3 regions of the Pseudomonas serbiensis genome follow, and region 1 is predicted to be linked to each of the others. Evidence: predicted binding sites of a transcription regulator. Region 1 holds the regulator's gene; each other region holds the start of a gene.

Region 1 (3,279 bases):
TGCCGGCATGGGCAAGACCACGACCCTCGCCAAGCTGGCGGCTCGTTATGTTCTCAAGTACGGCCCGCAGAATATCGCGCTGGTCAGCATGGACAGTTTCCGTATCGGTGCCCAGGAGCAGCTCAAGACTCTGGGGCGCATCCTCAATGTTCCGGTTACCCACGTCGATCCGGGCCAGTCATTGGCCCAGGCGCTGGAGCCGCTGCTGCGCAAGCGCGTGGTGCTGATCGATACCGCCGGCCTGCAGGCCAGTGATCCGGCCTTGCGCATGCAGCTGGAAAGCCTCGCCGGACGTGGCATACGTGCCCGCAACTACCTGGTGCTGGCGACAACCAGCCAGAAGCAGGTACTGACTGCGGCCTATCACAGTTACAAGCGTTGTGGTTTGGCAGGTTGCATCCTGACCAAGCTTGATGAAACCGCAAGCCTCGGAGAAGTGTTGAGCCTTGCGATTGGCCATGAATTACCTGTGGCTTATTTGACGGATGGACCACGTATTCCTGATGACTTGCACCTGCCGCGTCGCCACCAGTTGGTGAGCCGCGCAGTCAGCGTGCAAATGCAGGATGAGCCGAGCGAGGAAGCGATGGCCGATATGTTTGCCGACCTCTATCACACCCCTGGCAAGAGAGTGGGGTAACTGATGGATATTACTGGAATGTCCCTGCATCAATGGTCTGCCAGGCATTGTTCGTTCGCGAACGTGCAGCCCGTAATGTGGTTTCGGTCTACGCAAGACAAGGTAAAGAAATAACATGGGCAGCATGCATCCCGTACAGGTTATCGCAGTGACCGGTGGCAAAGGTGGCGTCGGTAAGACTAACGTGTCAGTGAACCTTTCACTGGCCCTGGCCGAACTCGGCCGGCGCGTCATGCTGCTCGATGCCGACCTTGGTCTGGCCAATGTCGATGTTCTGCTGGGCCTGACGCCCAAGCGCACGCTGGCTGACGTCATCGAGGGCCGTTGCGACCTGCGCGATGTCCTGTTGCAGGGGCCGGGCGGTGTGCGCATCGTGCCTGCGGCGTCCGGCACCCAGAGCATGGTCCATCTTTCAGCAGCCCAGCATGCCGGCCTTATCCAGGCGTTCAGCGAGATTGGCGACAACCTCGATGTGCTGGTGATCGACACCGCTGCCGGTATCGGCGAGTCGGTTGTCAGCTTCGTGCGCGCAGCGCAGGAAGTATTGCTGGTGGTCTGCGATGAGCCTACCTCGATTACCGACGCCTACGCGCTTATCAAGCTGCTTAACCGCGACTACGGCATGAACCGTTTTCGTGTTCTGGCCAATATGGCCCAGAGCCCACAGGAAGGGCGCAATCTGTTCGCCAAACTGACGAAAGTGACTGATCGCTTCCTTGATGTGGCTCTGCAATATGTCGGTGCCGTTCCTTACGACGAGTGTGTTCGCAAGGCGGTTCAGAAGCAGCGCGCTGTTTACGAGGCGTTTCCACGCTCCAAATGCGCACTGGCTTTCAAGGCCATTGCCCAGAAGGTTGATACCTGGCCGTTGCCGGCCAACCCGCGTGGTCATCTGGAGTTCTTCGTCGAACGACTTGTTCACCAGACCAGTGCGGGGCCTGTTCAATGACAGCGAGCGGCTTTCAAATGTACAGCAAGGCTTCCAGGAATTCGCAGTACGAACTCATCGAGCGTTACGCGCCGTTGGTCAAGCGTATTGCCTACCACTTGCTGGCGCGTCTGCCTGCCAGTGTGCAGGTTGAAGATCTGATCCAGGCCGGCATGATCGGCTTGCTGGAAGTTTCTACCAAGTACGACTCCACCAAGGGTGCGAGTTTCGAGACTTATGCCGGGATTCGTATCCGCGGTGCCATGCTCGATGAAGTGCGCAAGGGTGACTGGGCGCCACGTTCGGTGCATCGCAATACGCGCATGGTGAGTGACGCAATTCGCGCAATTGAAGCAAAAACCGGTCGTGACGCTAAAGATCATGAGGTTGCTGCCGAACTCCAGTTAAGTCTCGATGATTATTATGGGATTTTGAATGATACCTTAGGCAGCCGTCTCTTCAGCTTCGACGACCTTTTGCAGGACGGCGACCATGAAGGGTTGCATGAGGACGGCGCAAGCGGCTCGCTCGAACCGTCGCGTGACCTGGAAGATGAGCGTTTCCAGGCAGCGCTGGCAGATGCAATCGCCAACTTGCCGGAGCGTGAGCGGCTGGTATTGGCGCTGTACTATAACGAAGAGCTGAACCTCAAGGAAATCGGTGAGGTGCTTGGGGTCAGCGAGTCGCGGGTCAGCCAGTTACACAGCCAGTGCGCAGCTCGTTTGCGAGGGCGTTTGGGGGAGTGGCGAGCGCGTTGATGGGCGATTTGTGACTTGCAAGAGTCTCAGGTTGTCGCAAGCCGGCTGTGCAGAGCGTTACGTGGTATCAGGATAGACAAGGCAGGAGCCTGTTCGGACAGAGCCTATGGCCTGCTGGTTCAGGTTTCTGTTTTGTTGTTTTGCCAAGCCCGTCGTCGTTTTCGTACAGCCGGGGGTGTGCTGTGCCAGTATTGAGTGAACAGCGTGTTCAGGTGCTGAATGCGTTAAAGACTGCTTGGAGGTCGAATTGGACAAGAACATGAAAATCCTCATCGTTGATGACTTCTCAACGATGCGGCGGATCATAAAAAATCTGTTGCGTGACCTGGGGTTCACCAACACATCCGAAGCGGACGACGGCATCACTGCCTTGCCGATGCTTCAAAGCGGTTCCTTTGACTTTCTGGTGACTGACTGGAACATGCCTGGCATGACCGGTATCGATCTGTTGCGTCAGGTGCGTCAGGATGAGCGTCTCAAAAGTCTCCCGGTACTGATGGTGACCGCTGAAGCCAAGCGTGAGCAGATCATTGAGGCTGCCCAGGCTGGTGTGAACGGTTACGTCGTGAAACCGTTCACGGCCCAAGTGCTGCAAGAGAAGATCGAAAAGATCTTTGAACGCGTCAACAGCTGATGCATGCCGCGAGGGCGCTATGGACAACAACGATTCACTGGGTGACTTCGAGTCAACCCTGAAGAAACACGCGCAGGAACTGGTTGCCAGCCTTGAAAAAGGCCGCTTCGGTGATGCCGTGCAATTGATCCATGAGCTCAACCAGGCTCGTGACCGTGGCCTGTATCAGGAAGTCGGCAAGCTGACTCGCGAACTGCATAGTGCGATCGTCAATTTTCATATTGACCCGAACATGCCGCAAGCCGAAGAAGTGTCGCAGATCACTGATGCCGCCGATCGTCTGTCGTATGTTGTACGACTGACCGAGAATGCGGCCAAC
Region 2 (3,279 bases), on a different contig from region 1:
GGCCTCTTCAGTGGCCGATGCGCAGGGGCATCAAGCCAACTCGGTACAACCAACAAAAAAGGGAGCCGCACAGTGATCGACACTTTCAATAGAACCGGTCCGCTCATGGAAGCCAGCAGTTATCCGGCATGGGCGCAACAGTTAATCAAGGATTGCAGTGCTGCCAAGACCCGAGTGGTCGAGCATGAGCTTTATCAGAGAATGCGCGACGGGCGTCTGAGCCCTCAGGTCATGCGTCATTACCTGATTGGCGGATGGCCGGTGGTCGAGCAGTTCGCCGTCTATATGGCCAAGAACCTGACCAAAACCCGTTTCGGCCGTCATCCTGGCGAAGACATGGCGCGTCGCTGGCTGATGCGCAATATCCGCGTCGAACTCAATCATGCCGACTACTGGGTGAACTGGTCTGATGCCCATGGCGTGAGCCTCGACGACCTGCACGCCCAGCGCGTGGCACCCGAGCTGCATGCATTGAGTCACTGGTGCTGGCAGACCAGCTCCTCGGACTCTCTGGCCGTAGCCATGGCCGCGACGAACTATGCAATCGAAGGCGCTACAGGGGAGTGGGCGGCCATCGTCTGCTCCACGGACGTATATGCCGAGGGTTTCCCGGCAGAAACCCGAAAACGCGCCATGAAATGGCTCAAAATGCACGCTCAGTATGATGATGCGCACCCATGGGAGGCGCTGGAGATCATCTGCACCCTGGCGGGCAACAACCCCAGTGTGCAACTCCAGACGGAATTGCGCCAGGCGACCATCAAGAGCTATGACTACATGTACCTGTTTCTTGAGAGCTGCCTGCAGCTAGAAAAGGCCAAGCCAGCGCGGGAACGTGCCACGGCGGTTGAGGCCTGATACCTCTCGGCAGGAGTAATGCCGATCAGTTAAGGCCCAAACAAAACTTGTGGGAGGCAGCTTGCTGGCGAAAAGACCTTGAAAACCGGCAGATATTCTGCGTCTGTACATGAAGTCGCCAGCAAGCTGCCTCCCACAAAGTGATTTATGATTTTTGACTGATTGGCAGTCACTTGCGGGAGGGGCCTTGGCCGCGACAGTTCACATCGGCGGCTTTTCGGCGGTTGGTTTTTGACGTTTTTCACCGCTCCCTTCCAGTCGTCGCTCTTTTTAAAGAAAGACCGGCTTACGCCGATGGGGATCTCATAGGGCATACACACCGGATTGAAAACGGTTGTACAGGGATGTGGCCTGCCATCTATCTGCACACCTTCGCAGATCCGTGTTCTCCAGAGATCATCATCATGTCCAAATCCCTGAGGCTCCAAATTCTTGGCTTGCTCGGCGGCAGCCTTGCGCTGGTGCTGGTCATCGCGCTGGCTTGTTTCAATTTCCTTTCCGATAACGTGCAGTCCTATCGCAGCCTGCTTGAAGGCCCGATCCGTGCTTCACAACTGGTCGACGAAGCCAACCTTCAGTTCAAGGTCCAGGTTCAGGAGTGGAAAAACGTACTGCTGCGTGGCAAGACTCCTGCGGAGCGAGACAAGTTCTGGGCTCAGTTTGAAGAGCAGGAGCGCAAGGTGCAGGGCACGCTGGGCCAGCTCGTTGATATGAAAGGTACGGACGCTGCGCTGAAAAATCAGGTTCAGAGGCTGCAGCAGGAGCATCGAACCCTGGGCGCTTCCTACCGCACGGGGCGTGATGCATTCGTGGCTGCTGGTGGTGATGCTTCGATCGGCGATGCCGCGGTCAAGGGCGTGGATCGCCCGACCAGCGAGCAGATGGCCAGTCTGGTGGATCAACTGCACAAATCCAGTGATGCCCAGTCGGTTGCGATCAGCAAAGAGGCTGACCAGACCATATTGGTTGGTGCTACGGTAATGCTGGCCTCTGCTCTGCTGGTCGGATTGCTGGCGCTGTGGATGGTCAATCGCAACCTGGTCGCGCCGATTCGCATGCTGATCGAGTATGTGGCTCAGTTGAGCGAAGGCAAGTTTGGTGCGCGTGTCGAGGTGGTGCGCCAGGACGAACTGGGTCGTTTGGCTGTGGCCGCCAATACCTTGCGCGATTTTCTGGCCGACACCTTCAATCGCCTGAAGCGCAGCACCACTGAACTGGACGCTGCTGGCGGGGAATTGAATGCCATTGCTGCGCTGATGGCTCAAGGCACTCATGAGCAATTTGAGCGTACCGATCAGGTTGCCACAGCCATGACTGAAATGTCGGCAACGGCTCAGGAAGTCGCCAGGCATGCTGCGGACGCGGCGCGTGCGGCGGATGACGCCGATCACAGCGCGCAGGATGGCGAGAAGGTCATGCAGTCGACCATTGCCACCATAACCCGCATGCGCAATGAAATTTCCTCCACCGCCAATGTCATTCAGCGCCTGGAAACAGACAGCGGTCGAATCGGCAAGGTGCTGGAAGTGATTCGTGGCATCGCCGAGCAGACCAACCTGCTGGCGCTCAATGCGGCCATCGAAGCCGCGCGTGCCGGAGATGCCGGACGTGGTTTTGCGGTGGTGGCCGACGAAGTGCGTACCCTGGCGCAACGTACCGCTGTGTCCACGGCCGAGATCAATCAGATCATCAGTTCGGTGCAGACCGGCGCTACCGATGCGGTGCTGGCCATTCAGGGCGGTCAGGCCCGTAGTGAGGAGAGTGTCGAGCAGGTCACTCATGCCGGTGCAACCTTGCAGCGCATCACTGTGGCAGTGGAAAACATCCGTGACATGAACCGCCAGATCGCCACTGCTGCCGAGGAGCAGACGTCAGTGGCAGAAGATATCTCGCGTAACCTGACTGAAATTACCGCTATCGCCGTAACCAATCAGGACAACGTCAAACGTACTCAAAGTGCCAGTCATGACTTGCGCGGTCTTTCAGCAGGCCTTGATGACGTAATCTCACGTTTGAGTGCATAACCTGTTGCACTTGCCCTTGTGCCCCCTTCGTTTCGAGGGGGCGCTCATGCATCGGCAATCAGCCTGCCATTGTCAGGCGATTACGGCCTTCGCGCTTGGCGACATACAGGGCGTTGTCGGCGCGGCGCAGCAGGCTGTCGGCGGACTCTGCGGGCAGCAAGGTCGAGCAGCCCAGGCTTATGGTGATGTTGAGTGCGGTATTGCACTCGTGGAACTCCAGTTCCAGCACGGCCTGGCGCAGACGCTCACCGACCATTGCCGCACAATCGCGATCGGTGTTGGCAAGCACGATCACAAATTCCTCTCCGCCATACCTGAACACCCGGTCTATGTTGCGCAACTGAGCCTTGAGCGTATGGGCGATGATGCGAAGCACTTCGTCGCCGGTCTTGTGGCC
Region 3 (3,279 bases), on a different contig from region 1:
TGAGCGCGCAGCATGATGGTGCCGCCTGGGGTTTCATAGCAGCCGCGGGACTTCATGCCCACATAACGGTTTTCCACGATGTCCAGACGGCCGATGCCGTTCTCGCCACCGATGCGGTTCAAGGTAGCCAGTACGGTAGCAGGCGACATTTCAACGCCGTCCAGAGCGACGATATCGCCATTGCGATAGGTCAGCTCAAGATAGGTTGGAACGTTCGGCGCGTCTTCCGGAGACTTGGTCCAGCGCCACATGTCCTCTTCGTGCTCGGTCCAGGTATCTTCCAGCACGCCGCCTTCATAGGAGATGTGCAGCAGGTTGGCATCCATCGAGTACGGGGATTTTTTCTTGCCATGACGCTCGATCGGGATTGCATGCTTCTCGGCATAATCCATCAGCTTTTCACGCGAAAGCAGATCCCACTCACGCCATGGGGCAATCACTTTGACGCCTGGCTTGAGGGCGTAGGCGCCCAGCTCGAAACGAACCTGATCGTTACCTTTACCGGTAGCACCATGGGAAATGGCGTCAGCGCCGGTTTCGTTGGCGATTTCGATCAGGCGTTTGGCGATCAGTGGACGAGCGATGGAAGTACCCAGCAGGTACTCGCCTTCGTAGACGGTGTTGGCACGGAACATCGGGAACACGAAATCACGTACGAACTCTTCACGCAGGTCGTCGATGTAGATTTCTTTAACGCCCATGGCCTGAGCCTTGGCACGTGCCGGCTCGACCTCTTCCCCCTGACCCAGGTCAGCTGTAAAGGTCACCACTTCGCAGTTATACGTATCTTGCAGCCACTTCAGAATGACCGAAGTATCCAGGCCACCGGAATACGCGAGAACTACCTTGTTTACGTCCGCCATGCCATCACTCCACCGGGTTGTACGGAAAACCGTTGATTCTACCGTTCAAACCAGCAAATTTACAGGGGCGCGACAGCTTGTGACGACGAGGCGACAGGTTATGTCAGCCTCGCGAGGAGACAGGCGGGTTACGAAGTGCGTGCAGCGCTGGCGGCAGAAGCGACTGGAACCGGCTTTTCTTCGGGAGCGACACGCTCCAGATGCACATTTACACGGCGGTTGCGCGCGCGGTTGGCATCGTTGGTGTTGGGAGCCAGCGGATAACGCTCGCCATGAAAGCGCAAGGTGATCTGTTGCTCGGGAATCCCCTGAGCCTTCATATAGTCCATCACCGCCAGCGCCCGACGCCGGGACAGGTCGCGGTTGGTCAGGCGATTGCCGCTGTTATCCGAATGGCCGTCCAGCTCGATATGGTTGACCGTTGGGTCGGCACGCAGATACGCAATCATATTGTCCAGACGGGCCTTGGCCTTGGCGTCCAGCTCGATGCCGCCGCCGGGGAAGCCAACTTCGGCCTGCTTGATCTGATCGAAATTCATCGGCAGCAGTTTGGTCGTACACAACTGATAGTCGCTGAACGCCTTGCTGAACCTGACGGGCAATAGCCTTATTTCCATTGGGCCACCGCCATCGCGGGTGCTATGACGGATGAGCGGGCTGCGCCCTTCCATCAAACCGCTGATCAGGCGTCCGGCCTGTGCCTCGGAGCTATTGAAAGGAATCTCGCCATTGCTGACACGGACCGAGCCGAGGTTGATATCACCCCGTCCCGGCTGCCAGGGTGCTGCCGCAGCCAGCAGAGTGGCCGAACCATTACCCAGCATGTTGTAAGACGGCTTGAGACGGAATGTAGCCTGCTCACCGGCGCGGCGCACGAATTCACCTACACCGAAATCGGTAATCGGCTGACTCAGGCGACACTCGAACTGATCCCCTTCGACCTTCCACTCGATACTCTCCAGACGTGTCTGGAAACTGACTGCCATGGCCGGGAGGCTGGCAAATACGCTGAGCAAGGCGAGATATAGCTGGCGCACGGGAGGCTCCACTTATAAAAATGACACGAAACAAAAAACTGCTTCTTACGTCGGGCTATCGGTAACTTCCTACAAAACTTGATAGCGAGTGCCTGAGAGAGTCTTTTCCGGTAGGATTCCCAGCAGTTTGACCCGCCTGGAATCCCCAATGTCTGACCGCCTGACCCTTCTGCGTCCCGACGACTGGCACATCCACCTCCGTGACGGAGCTGTTTTGCCACACACCGTTGCTGACGTTGCGCGCACTTTTGGCCGCGCAATCATCATGCCCAACCTTGTGCCCCCAGTACGCAATGCACAGCAAGCCGATGCCTATCGCCAGCGCATCCTGGATGCACGCCCGGCCGGCAGCCGTTTCGAGCCGCTGATGGTGCTTTATCTGACCGACCAGACCACGCCCGAGGACATTCGCACGGCCAAGGCCAGCGGTTTCGTCCATGCGGCCAAACTGTATCCGGCCGGTGCGACCACCAACTCCGACTCTGGCGTCACCAGCATCGACAAGATTTTCCATGTTCTGGAAGCCATGGCCGAAGTCGGCATGCTGCTGCTGGTCCATGGCGAAGTCACCCGCGGCGACATTGACGTCTTCGACCGCGAGAAGATCTTCATCGACGAGCATCTGCGCCGTGTGGTGGAGCGCTTCCCGACGTTGAAAGTGGTGTTTGAACACATCACGACCGGTGACGCCGTGCAATTCGTCAATGCGGCCCCGGCCAACGTTGCAGCGACCATCACCGCGCATCACTTGCTCTATAACCGCAACCACATGCTGGTCGGCGGTATTCGGCCACATTTCTATTGCCTGCCGATCCTCAAGCGCAATACGCACCAGACAGCGCTGCTCGATGCCGCAACCAGTGGCAACGGCAAGTTCTTCCTGGGCACCGACTCGGCACCTCATGCCCAGCATGCCAAGGAAGCCGCCTGCGGTTGCGCTGGCTGCTACACGGCCTATGCCGCTATCGAAATGTATGCCGAGGCTTTCGAGCAACGTAACGCGCTGGACAAACTGGAAGGCTTCGCCAGCCTCCACGGCCCGGCGTTCTACGGCCTGCCTGCCAACCAGGACACCATCACGCTGGTTCGTGACGAGTGGACAGCCCCTGCCAGCCTGCCATTTGGCGAGTTGAGCGTAATCCCGCTGCGCGCCGGAGAAAAACTGCGCTGGCGCCTGCTGGAGGAAAATGCGTGAGTGAAGATCATTACGACGACGAACAGGACGGTCACGGTGGCGGCGGCTCGCGCCACCCGATGGCAGCACGTTTTCGTGGCTACCTGCCTGTAGTCATCGACGTGGAAACCGGTGGTTTCAATGCGGCAACCGATGCCCTGCTGGAAATCGCCGCTGTAACGATCGGCATGGACGAAAAAGGTTT

What was found. Region 1 encodes FliA, which starts transcription of late flagellar genes. Its sites were predicted from a motif close to CTAAAGTTTNNNNNNNNNNNGCCGNTAA; they were not measured.
Region 2: a site for FliA is predicted at 1,129-1,156, ahead of Q6A51_RS06970 (methyl-accepting chemotaxis protein). Genes of this name have one in related genera too.
Region 3: a site for FliA is predicted at 1,956-1,983, ahead of Q6A51_RS12845 (flagellar protein MotY). Genes of this name have one in related genera too.

What each region holds. Positions count from the first base shown of each region.
Region 1 is NZ_JAUQOO010000003.1:255,868-259,146, reverse strand. It holds gene flhF (flagellar biosynthesis protein FlhF) at 1-640, shown strand, start outside; gene fleN (flagellar synthesis regulator FleN) at 756-1,589, shown strand; gene fliA (RNA polymerase sigma factor FliA) at 1,586-2,326, shown strand; gene Q6A51_RS06075 (chemotaxis response regulator CheY) at 2,586-2,960, shown strand; gene Q6A51_RS06070 (protein phosphatase CheZ) at 2,980-3,279, shown strand, end outside.
Region 2 is NZ_JAUQOO010000004.1:75,934-79,212, forward strand. It holds gene Q6A51_RS06960 (EAL domain-containing protein) at 1-76, shown strand, start outside; gene Q6A51_RS06965 (TenA family transcriptional regulator) at 73-858, shown strand; gene Q6A51_RS06970 (methyl-accepting chemotaxis protein) at 1,263-2,882, shown strand; gene Q6A51_RS06975 (GGDEF domain-containing protein) at 2,941-3,279, opposite strand, start outside.
Region 3 is NZ_JAUQOO010000008.1:190,657-193,935, reverse strand. It holds gene Q6A51_RS12850 (argininosuccinate synthase) at 1-863, opposite strand, end outside; gene Q6A51_RS12845 (flagellar protein MotY) at 992-1,900, opposite strand; gene pyrC (dihydroorotase) at 2,049-3,095, shown strand; gene rnt (ribonuclease T) at 3,092-3,279, shown strand, end outside.